3 regions of the Pseudoalteromonas sp. SR45-5 genome follow, and region 1 is predicted to be linked to each of the others. Evidence: predicted binding sites of a transcription regulator. Region 1 holds the regulator's gene; each other region holds the start of a gene.
What was found. Region 1 encodes ArgR, which controls arginine synthesis, uptake and breakdown. Its sites were predicted from a motif close to ANTGAATANNTATTCANT; they were not measured.
Positions count from the first base shown of each region.

Region 1 (4,719 bases):
GTGGGGCAATTGTGGCGGCTCTTGCACTTATTAGTATGGAAACCATGGCCGACTTTGCAACAGTGAGTTATTTTGCCGTAAGTACATTAACAACCGCCGTATACGATACGTGGTTTGGTTATTACTCACTTACAGCGGCCGCTAAAATATCGGGTGTGATGTTACTGCTGTTATTTTTAGCATTAATGGCAGAGCGTTTTAGTCGCCGAAACCAAGCGGTATTTGAGCGACAATCAAGTGTAAATAGCGAATCTCTCTATGTATTAAAAGGAAAGTCTGCTTGGCTCGCAACGGCATTTTGTAGCTTTATTTTACTTATCGCTTTTGTAATTCCTATTGCAGTACTTATAAATTACGCCATTACCTACTTTGATAAAGCATGGGATGTTGAGTTTTTTAGTTACGCTTGGCAAAGTTTAAAAGTGGCAGGGGTTGTAAGTGTTATAACCATTACATTGAGTGTTTTTGTGGTTTTTTATCAGCGTGTTGCAAAGCAAGCGTATCCGCTTATTCCTGGTCGTTTAGCAAGCACAGGTTATGCGTTGCCAGGAACTGTACTCGCTATTGCGGTTTTGTTACCCCTTACATTATTAGAGAACACTATTAACACAGCACTCGAGCCGTATAACTTAGACATTGGCTTACTGCTTACAGGTAGCATTCTTACTATTATTATTGCTTATATTGTTAGGTTTTACGCCATTGCACATGGAGCAATTGAGTCGAGTTTTTTACGTATTAGTCCATCACTTGATATGGCAAGCCAATCAATGGGTAAAAGCCAAGGGCAAACGCTGCGTTTAGTGCACCTACCTTTACTGCGAAGAGGATTGCTCACTGCTGCCTTATTGGTATTTATTGAGTGTATGAAAGAGTTGCCAGCTGCGCTATTGCTCAGACCGTTTAATTTTGAAAGCTTAGCTACTCATGTATTTCAGTATGTGAGCGACGAGCAATTAGAGCTTGCTTCAATATCTGCATTATTTATTGTTATCGTTGGGTTTATTCCTTTGTATTTTATTAATCGTTCTATGGAGCAGCGTAGTTAAATGAGTAGTTTAATTTTACAAGGCGTGAGCTATCACTATAACGGCACAAAGGTTATTCACGATTTAGATTTAACAGTGGGTAAAGATGAAATTGTTTGTCTACTCGGGGCGAGTGGATGCGGCAAAACAACCACATTAAAGGCGATTGCAGGTTTAATTGAAGCCAAGCAAGGGTCTATTTTTATAGACGGTAAATTAGTGAGTGATGAGCAATCTTTTGTCTCACCTGAGCATCGTAACATCGGCATGATGTTTCAAGATTATGCGTTGTTTCCGCATTTAACGGTGGCAAATAATATTGCATTCGGGCTTAGTAATATGAGCAAAGCTCAAAAGCAGCAACGCGTTGATGAAATGCTTAAGCTTGTACATTTAATTGGCTGTGCTGACAGGTTTCCACACCAGTTATCGGGTGGCCAACAGCAACGCGTCGCTATCGCTCGTGCATTAGCTTATAAACCTAGTTTATTACTCCTTGATGAGCCTTTTTCAAACATCGACACACAAGTACGCTTTGAATTAATTGCTGATATACGTCGAATTATTAAGGCAACTCAAGTATCTGCTGTATTTGTTACACATTCAAAAGAAGAGGCATTTGCCTTTTCAGATACACTGGCCATTATGCATCGCGGTAAAATTGAGCAACAAGGCACGCCTGAGCAGCTTTTTGCAGCTCCATGTTCAAAGGAGGTTGCAGAGTTTCTGGGTCAGGGCATATACTTAAGCGCAGAAGTGTTAACCGCAACTGAATATAAAACACCATTTGGTTTAGTCGAATCTTATGTTGAGAGTAAGCATAATGTAAGTGCAGGGCTTATATATGTGCGCCCTCATCAAATAGAATTAGTGGCAGATAACCAAAGTGACAAATTCAGCAAGCGAGCTACAATCATAAGTCGTCGCTTTATTGGTTCGGCGTATGTTTATTCGCTTGTTATTGATGAACAAGAAATTGAAGTTGCTGCACAATATGGCCAGTCATTTGAAAATAATGATCAGGTTATAATAAAAATAAAACCTCACACGGTGAATTTTTTCGAATCGTAATTAATTTGTTATTCGCTGTGTTTTTATCTGTAAAACTAAGGAATAACAATGGCGCAAGCGCAATCAGGGATTTGTGCTGAAGCAAACTTACACGGTTTGCACTTATTTTTTAATGTGTTTGATGGTCAAGACGAATCACTTCGCGCAAAGTTAAAACAAGTAAGCGCTATAGAAGAAGAGTTTAGCGATCAATTTTCAGAATCAATGCTCTCTTGTATGGTTGCTATTGGTGCGCAATACTGGCCGCATATCCTCCCTGAATACATTCCAAGCGAATTACAGAGCTTTCCCAATATAACCCATAGCGATCACCAAATGAGCGTACAACCGTGTGATTTATTTGTACAAATTCGCTCTGACCGTGAAGATGTTAACCATTTATTTGCGCTGCAAATTTTAAAATTATTTGCCCCCGATGTAGAGCTGGTGGAGCAAATTCGGAATTTTCGCTTTTTAGATGGTCGTGATTTTAACGGTTTTATTTATGGTGGCGACACCGCACATGGAAGAAAAAAGCGCGCTACGGCTTTAATCAGCAACCCTGGTAGCTTTGAAGATCAGGGGAGTTATATTCATGTTCAGCGTTATAAACATGATTTAACTATGTGGCAGCATTTATCATTGAGTGAGCAAGAGCAAATAATGGGACGTACGCGTCTTGATAACACGCTAATTACCCCAGCGATCGAAACCAGCCATGCTTCGCGAAGTGAGCTAAAAGACGAAGAGGGACAACCGCTACTATTAAATCAAAGCATGCCTTATGGCGACGTGTATGAGCAGGGAATGTTATCAATTACATGCGCTTGTACGGGCACCGCATTTGAAAAAGTACTTAATAGTCGTTTAGGGGAAGGGGATTGCTACGACCACTGGCTTGATTTTACTCAAGCCGATATGGGCTCTGCTTTCTTTGCACCTTCAATAGGGTTTTTAAAACAAATTTAATTTGCTATTAAACCGTATCAAATAAAATGCGAACACGTTCAAGTGTTACATCTATTTCAGATATTTTAGCAGGAGCGATAAAAATAGTGTCATCGCCGGCAATAGTTCCTAGTACGCCATCTGCTTTACCTAATGAATCTAATAAACGTGCAATAAGCTGAGCAGCACCTGGGCTGGTACGAATGATGATCATCATTTCGTTGTGCATAATGTCGATTACTAATTGGCGTAATGGGCTTTTAGCCGTAGGTACACCCATTTCAGCAGGTAAGCAGTAAACCATTTCTTGTTTGGCATTGCGTGTGCGTACAGCGCCAAATTTACTTAACATGCGTGAAACTTTACTCTGACTTATATTGTCAAAACCTTGATCTTTTAACGCATCAACTATTTCGCCTTGAGAGCCAAAATTTTCTTCTTTTAATAGTGATTTAAATGCTTTTACCAGTGCTTCTTGTTTATCTTGTGGTTGCATAGTCTTTATTCGTTTTTGTTATTTATGCCGCAAATTCTACACAAAAATGAATAATTATGCAGCAGTTGTTTAGTTAACTTGCCAGTTTGATGCGTTAAATCACATAAGTTTACGACTATGGTCGAAAATATACTTGAAATAGACAGGATAAATTTGTTTTTAGTCGCTAATTTCATTATCTTAAGAGCCACAAATGTTTCCTACCTCAAATTACGGAGAATTCCAATGAAAGTTGCTGTATTAGGTGCTGCAGGCGGTATCGGCCAAGCGTTGTCTTTATTATTAAAAACAGGCTTACCAGCTGGCTCTGAATTATCACTTTATGATGTTGCACCAGTAGTACCAGGTGTTGCGGTTGACCTTTCTCACATCCCAACAGATGTTAAAGTTGCAGGCTTTGGCGCAGACGATTTAAATAAAGCGCTTGAAGGCTCTGACATCGTTCTTATCCCAGCGGGTATGCCGCGTAAACCAGGTATGGATCGTGCTGATTTATTCAATGTAAATGCTGGCATCATCAAAACGTTAGCAGAAGGCATTGTTGCCAGCTGTCCTAAAGCGTTAGTAGGTATTATTACTAACCCAGTAAATGGCACAGTTCCAATTGTTGCTGAAGTATTCAAAAAAGCAGGTACTTACGACGCTAAACGCGTATTCGGTATTACTACGCTTGACGTTATTCGTTCAGAAGCATTTGTTGCTGAACTTAAAGGCGTAGACGTAGCAACTGTAAAAGTACCAGTAATTGGTGGTCACTCAGGCACAACTATTCTGCCTCTACTTTCTCAAGTTGAAGGTGTTTCTTTCACTGATGAAGAAGTTGCTGCACTTACTCCACGTATCCAAAATGCGGGTACTGAAGTTGTAAATGCTAAAGCAGGCGGTGGTTCAGCTACGCTATCTATGGGTGCTGCTGCAGCTCGTTTTTGTATGTCTTTAGTTAAAGGCCTACAAGGTGAAGAAGTTGTAGATTACGCTTACGTTGCTGTTGAAAATGGCGATGCAGAGTACTTTGCACATCCAGTACGTTTAGGTAAAAACGGCGTAGAAGAAATTCTTTCTTACGGCGAACTAAGCGCATTTGAAACAAAAGCAAAAAATGACATGCTTGAAACTCTGAAAAAAGACATCAAAGAAGGTGTTGATTTCATGGCGTAATAGCCAGTTTGAGCGATACCAATTGCATTAAATAAATGA
Region 1 covers NZ_JACJDN010000286.1:56-4,774, reverse strand. Annotated here, with positions in the region: partial or broken gene H5072_RS11565 (iron ABC transporter permease) at 1-1,049, shown strand, start outside; gene H5072_RS11560 (ABC transporter ATP-binding protein) at 1,050-2,099, shown strand; gene H5072_RS11555 (Dyp-type peroxidase) at 2,148-3,047, shown strand; gene argR (transcriptional regulator ArgR) at 3,055-3,522, opposite strand; gene mdh (malate dehydrogenase) at 3,748-4,680, shown strand.

Region 2 (3,466 bases), on a different contig from region 1:
TGCCAAAATACTAAGCCAACGAGCTCATGACTTATTGCTTGGGCATAGCTTTGCGCATCAGCAAATTGGTTTCATTCATACATTAGATATAGATTACGGCGAACCCATGAAGCAGCGTACCTTGCTTCAGGTTGAAGTGGCCGCACAGAATAAACGCCAGCAAAGCAGTACTGCACATCATAAGTACCGCGCTCAAGCCAGTGAGCAACTGCACAAAACAATTGAAACAGCTATATATAAGCAGCTCGAAGATATAGATGGCGTAATTCATAGCACCATAGGTATTGAAGATGGCATTGCCAATATACTCGATATATTAGCGGTAAAGTCAGCGTCGGTAGGGCGTTTAGAGCCATTGGTTAATGATATAAGCTGGTTGGGTAGGGAGTTAGTAACGCTCGTTAATTTACCTTACTATCGTAATCAACGTAGTAAAAACACGTCTGTAAAAGTAGATAAGCCATCGCTCGCCCTTCGTTATATTGGCCTTGATAACTTACAGCTAGTTATTCCTACATTTGCTGCCCGCCATTGGATGCCACATAGCACCGAACCATTTTCGTTATTAAAACGCCGGCTACGCGACAGCGCGATGGCAAACGCGATTGCAGCGCAAAAAATTGCACAAATTAATAATGTAAATGACGTTCATGCATTTACCCTTGGTATGCTTTTAGATGTAGGGCGAATTGCATTAGTGCGCTTGTACTTAAAAACGTTTGAGCAAATATGGCAACGTAAAGTACAGCTAGCCCGAAATGAAAACCAAAAAGATTTACACACCGCATTATTAGAGCTTCAGCCCGACCCGCTATTTTTAACTACTCTACTTAGCAATAAATCGATAGAAGTAAGCGCTAAGGTAATAGACAAAATGGCTTTTAAATATTTACCGTTTAAAGGGGTAATGCAGCAGCTAGTAAATGGGGTAGATAAGGGCGATACATTACTGCCATTAACAGAAGTAATGCTAAAGGCACGGTGCTATTCTCAATATCTTAATTTAAAAGAACATCAACTTATTGAACCTGATGAAGCTCTAAGCTGGTTTTCGCACTTTAAGTTCACTAAAACGGAACTAAAAACCCTCCAATCGAGTAATTTTACCAATTTAGCTATTCAAATTGACTAAAAATCTGAATTTTTTGTTAATTTTTTTGCGACTAACCATTCATTTTCATCTTATTGTTATATTACATATTTGCCGATTAAAGCGTGTGCGCCTCTGTACTCATGCGGTTAGTTGCCTAAAAATAAGCATAAATAGCTATGCAAATAGTTATTCACTATCTATGAAATAATATCTTTAGCCCTTTATTTTCAAGGGATACATGAAAGTTTTTAACGAGACAGATATCAGTAATTCTGAAATAATGTGCGTCTGAAAATTGAACCACAAAGCAATTTTGCGCAATTATCAGGTTACTGATCTTGCCTATAAAGTTGGTTACAAATATTAACCAAACACCTATTTTGATGTTTTGTGTTGCTCACAATTAAGAGGAAATAAAATGACAGTCAATCGCGAATTATTTGATCACGTAATGGTTCCTAACTACGCACCTTCAAGCGTAATTCCTGTTCGAGGCGAAGGCTCTCGCGTATGGGATCAACAAGGTCGAGAGTTTATCGACTTTGCTGGTGGTATTGCAGTTAACTGTCTTGGCCATTGCCACCCTGCATTAGTAGGCGCATTAAAAGAGCAAGGCGAAAAAATCTGGCATCTATCTAACGTAATGACCAATGAGCCGGCACTTCGCCTAGCTAAAAAAATGGTTGATGCGACATTTGCTGAAAAAGTTTACTTTGCCAACTCTGGCGCAGAAGCAAACGAAGCCGCGCTTAAATTAGCGCGTCGTTTTGCACTTGATAAGTTTGGCGCAGAAAAATCACAAATCATCGCGTTCAACAAAGGTTTCCACGGTCGTACATTCTTTACCGTAACTGTTGGCGGCCAAGCTGCATATTCAGATGGTTTTGGTCCTAAGCCTGGCGACATTGTACATTGTGATTACAATGACCTTGCTGCATTTGATGCACTTATCAGCGATAAAACATGTGCCGTAATGATGGAACCTCTTCAAGGTGAAGGCGGTATTGTTTCACCAACTGATGAGTTTGCTCAAGGCGTTCGCGATTTATGTACTAAACATAACGCACTGCTTATTTTTGATGAAGTTCAAACAGGTGTTGGTCGTACTGGCGATTTATATGCATACCAAGGCTTAAACGTAGTACCTGATATTTTAACTTCGGCTAAAGCACTTGGCGGCGGTTTTCCTATTGGCGCTATGATCACAACAACTGAAATTGCACAGCACCTTAAAGTAGGCACACATGGTTCTACTTATGGCGGTAACCCGCTTGCCTGTGCTGTTGCAGAAGCGGCATTTGATACAGTAAATACCCCAGACGTACTGGCTGGCGTAAAAGAAAAAGCAGCATTATTTAATGAACTACTTAGCGCGGTTAACGAAAAATACAACGTATTTAGCGAAATCCGTGGCCAAGGTTTATTAATTGGTGCAGTAGTGAACGAGCAATACAAAGGTCGTGCAAAAGAGTTTTTAGTGGCAGGTACTGAGCAAGGCCTTATGTCACTAGTTGCCGGTGCAGACGTAATACGTTTCACTCCATCTTTAGTAATTCCTGAAGCGGACATTCGCGAAGGTATGGCACGCTTTGAAAAAGCAGTAGCAAGCGTAGTAAACGCATAAGCGACTTAAGCCAACCAATTAAGGGCAAGCACCGCTTGCCCTGCAATTCCTATTTACCGTTATTTATAAGGGAGCAAGCGGACTCATGATGATCCTTCGCCCAATCCAGCAAAATGATTACTCAGCATTACTGAAAATTGCCCACGAATCTGGGCATGGTTTTACGTCTTTGCCATTAAACGAAGAACTATTGCAAAAGAAAATAGACCATTCTGTAAGTTCATTTGCTAAGCAAACGTCACAACCCGGTGACGAAGGCTACCTGTTTGTTCTTGAAGATAGCGAAACCGGTGATGTTGTAGGTACGTCTGCAATTGAAGCTGCGGTAGGGCTTGATGATGCATTTTATCATTATCACTTAAGTAAAGTGATTCACTCTTCGCGCACATTAAACGTATACAAAGCGGTTGATATTTTAACGCTATGTAACGACTACACAGGCGCTACAGAGCTTTGCACATTGTTTTTAAAAGATGGCTATCGTAAAAATTGTAACGGTAAGCTACTTTCCAAAGCGCGCTTTATGTTTATAAAGCAGCATCAAGAGCGTTTTGCACAAACAGTGATTGCAGAAATGCGCGGTGTGTCTGACGAAAACGGCAGTAGCCCTTTTTGGCAGTGGCTTGAAGAGCACTTTTTCTCAATGGATTTTCCAACAGCCGACTACCTAACAGGTATTGGCCAAAAGGTTTTCATTGCTGAACTAATGCCTAAATACCCAATTTATGTAAATTTGCTAAGTAAAGATG
Region 2 covers NZ_JACJDN010000152.1:1,958-5,423, forward strand. Annotated here, with positions in the region: gene H5072_RS07855 (HDOD domain-containing protein) at 1-1,132, shown strand, start outside; gene H5072_RS07860 (aspartate aminotransferase family protein) at 1,512-2,717, shown strand; gene astA (arginine N-succinyltransferase) at 2,803-3,466, shown strand, end outside.
Region 2: the regulator ArgR is predicted to act here: its motif matches at 1,259-1,276, upstream of H5072_RS07860 (aspartate aminotransferase family protein).

Region 3 (3,466 bases), on a different contig from region 1:
TACCTTGTTGGGTGTCTATTACTTCGCTTATATTTTGCCATTCTAATTGATAGCTTTTGTAATGATTAGCAGATTTAATACCTTCTTCATCAAAGGTAAGTGTTACCTCAGAGCCTGATGCTCTGCTGAGCATTTGTCTGGTTACCCACCATGGTCTGCGATAGTAAAAAGCGACGCACTCGAGTACCGCTAACATGATCATAAACGATCCTAAGTAATGATCGTCTAAAACATAAATGCCAAATAGACCAAGCGCAACTAACAACACAAGTAAAAAGTATTTAGGTTTTGCACGCTTACTATAAGGGAGTGACTCATCAAAACACTCGTAAAAGTAGGGTTTATCTAATGTGTAGGTGGTTGTGAATGCCATTTTGCCTTGCTTTAAATATCGTTTTTTTTATTTTAACAAGCTAACTGCTAAATGAGCAGCTTTATAGTCAGTGATTTTATTACTGGCACAAAAAAACGGCTCGAAAGCCGTTTTTTTAGCGGTACAAGAAGAATTAACAGTTAGTTTCTTCAGCGTTCACGCCTTCTTTAACATTTTCACATGCATCTTCAACAGAGTTTTGCACATCAGTTACTGCTTCGTCGATACGTTCGCCAGCATCTTCTGCATGGTTGTCTTCACAACCCATCATGAAAAAACCTGCAAATACTGCGATTAGTGCTGCTTTTAAAGTTGTAGAGTTCATAGTGTAATTCCTTGTAAGTATTAATTAAATTTTAGTGTTTGTTAGATGAATGCTTTATCTACCTGGGTGATTTACCACGTAGTGCACCTGAAACTAATGAAATCACTAAAAGTACTAAAAAGATAAAAAATATAATTTTTGCTATACCAGCTGCGGCACCTGCGATGCCACCAAAACCTAACACTGCAGCGATTAAAGCAATAACTAAAAATGTAATTGTCCAGCGTAACATTGTTTTCTCCTTGGTTATCAAATTTGCTCATAATAACTAATGCCAGTTATATGCCAAAATTTATTTGGCATAAATATCAATTAGTTATGGGTTTTTGCTGTTATTCTAGCTATTAGTTGGTTAGTAACTTTTACGCTTTGTTATGTAAGTTATTCACACTGTTGCAAATAACTGCTAAATGTTCACTAAATAAACTTATTTTGGTAAGACCAATTAACAATTGGTGTGTGGCTTTGCATTTTATATTAAGAATTAGTGTTTATTTTACTTAGCTTGATAGTTAATTAACAACTTCCATATAACTATTAGCTATAGTCGTTATTTCTTGTATGTATTGTAGAGCGCGTGATTGCTGAGTTATGGCATGTAAATTAATTGAGTGTTATGTTATTTATTGTTTAATTGGTTTTACCAATTTACAAGATGTAGACAAAGCGATTAGTTTTGTTATTATCCAGTGAATAAATATTTAATTAAATCGATTTTTTATTTTCGATATGGGTTTCAAGGGGAGAAAAATGGATATAGGTGCTCTACTCACAACGGCTGGTAACTTAATGCTTACTGGCATGGTTGGGGTGTTTGTATTTCTGTCGATATTAATTGGTGCAGTAACGCTTATGTCTAATTTGGTGACGCGCTTTAGCGAACCTGACGTGGCGACACCAGTTAAATCACCATCTTTTAAATCTCAAGGTGTGCCTAATGAGCACATCGCTGCTATTAGTGCTGCCATTGCTCAGTACAAATCAAATAATAAATAAGGGGCACACACATGGCTAAATTAAAATTAACAGAATTGGTATTACGCGATGCTCACCAATCATTATTAGCAACGCGTATGCGCCTAGACGATATGCTACCGATTGCTAGCAAATTAGACGATGCGGGTTATTGGTCTATTGAATCGTGGGGCGGTGCTACATTTGACTCGTGTATTCGTTATTTAGGCGAAGATCCTTGGGAGCGTATTCGTGCACTTAAAAAAGCGATGCCTAATACTAAACAGCAAATGCTATTACGCGGTCAAAACTTATTAGGTTACCGCCATTACGCTGATGACGTAGTTGAAAAGTTTGTAGAACGTGCACATAAAAATGGCGTTGATGTATTTCGTATATTTGATGCAATGAACGATGTACGTAACCTAGAAACAGCTATTAAAGCGGCTGTAAAAGTAGGCGCTCACGCTCAAGGTACTATTTCGTACACAGTTAGCCCAGTTCATACACTTGATATGTGGCTAACTCTTGCAAAGCAGCTTGAAGATATGGGTTGTCACTCAATTTGTATTAAAGATATGGCGGGTTTATTAAAGCCGTACGATGCTGAAAAACTAATTAAAGCACTTAAAGAAACTGTATCTATTCCAATTGCTATGCAGTGCCACGCTACAACAGGTTTAAGTACTGCTACTTACCAAAAAGCAATTGATGCTGGTATTGATATGCTCGATACCGCTATTTCATCAATGAGTATGACTTATGGACATTCCGCAACTGAAACTATTGTATCGATAGTTGAAGGGACTGAGCGTGATACTGAGCTTGATTTAAACCACCTAGAAGAAATTGCTGCTTACTTTAGAGATGTACGTAAAAAATATGCGGCATTTGAAGGTAGCTTAAAAGGGGTTGATGGGCGCATTTTATTAGCTCAAGTACCTGGTGGCATGCTTACAAACATGGAAAACCAACTTAAAGAGCAAGGCGCAGCCGATAAGCTTAATGAGGTTTTACTTGAGATCCCACGTGTACGTGAAGATCTTGGCTTTTTACCTTTAGTAACACCAACGTCGCAAATTGTTGGCACTCAAGCGGTACTTAATGTGCTAACGGGTGAGCGTTATAAAACAATTACTAAAGAAACTGCTGGCGTATTAAAAGGTGAATATGGCTTAACACCAGCACCAATGAATAAAGAGCTACAAGAGCGCGTGCTTGATGGAGCGGAAGTTATTACTTGTCGCCCTGCTGATAACATTGCACCTGAGCTTGCAACGCTTGAAGCTGAGTTATTAAAAGAAGCACAAGAGCAAGGTTTAACACTTGCTGATGATCAAATTGATGACGTATTAACTTATGCATTATTTCCACAAGTTGGTTTGAAGTTTATTAAAAACCGCGACAACCCAGATGCATTTGAGCCAGTACCTTCTGTTGAAGATAAAAGCAGTAAAGCACCTTCTAAATCAGTTTCAAATAATAACAAAGTGAAGGCTGAGCAATACAGCGTAAAAGTAGATGGTAAAGTTTATGACGTAGTCGTAGCGCAAGGTGGTGAACTTAAAGAAGTAACATTAAAAGACTCTGAGCACATTCCTCAATCTGCTTCGGTTGCATCAGGTGAAACACTTAACGCGCCTCTAGCCGGTAATATTTTTAAGATTAAGGTAAAAGCTGGGCAAGTTGTTAACGAAGGCGATGTAGTGATTATTATGGAAGCCATGAAAATGGAAACTGAAATACGCGCTACGCATACCGGAACAATTGCTGAAGTGTTAGTTAGTGAAGGCGATGCTGTAACTACCGGCGAC
Region 3 covers NZ_JACJDN010000434.1:76-3,541, reverse strand. Annotated here, with positions in the region: partial or broken gene H5072_RS14705 (YcxB family protein) at 1-373, opposite strand, end outside; gene H5072_RS14700 (hypothetical protein) at 507-698, opposite strand; gene H5072_RS14695 (DUF1328 domain-containing protein) at 757-930, opposite strand; gene H5072_RS14690 (OadG family protein) at 1,449-1,694, shown strand; gene oadA (sodium-extruding oxaloacetate decarboxylase subunit alpha) at 1,706-3,466, shown strand, end outside.
Region 3: the regulator ArgR is predicted to act here: its motif matches at 1,387-1,404, upstream of H5072_RS14690 (OadG family protein).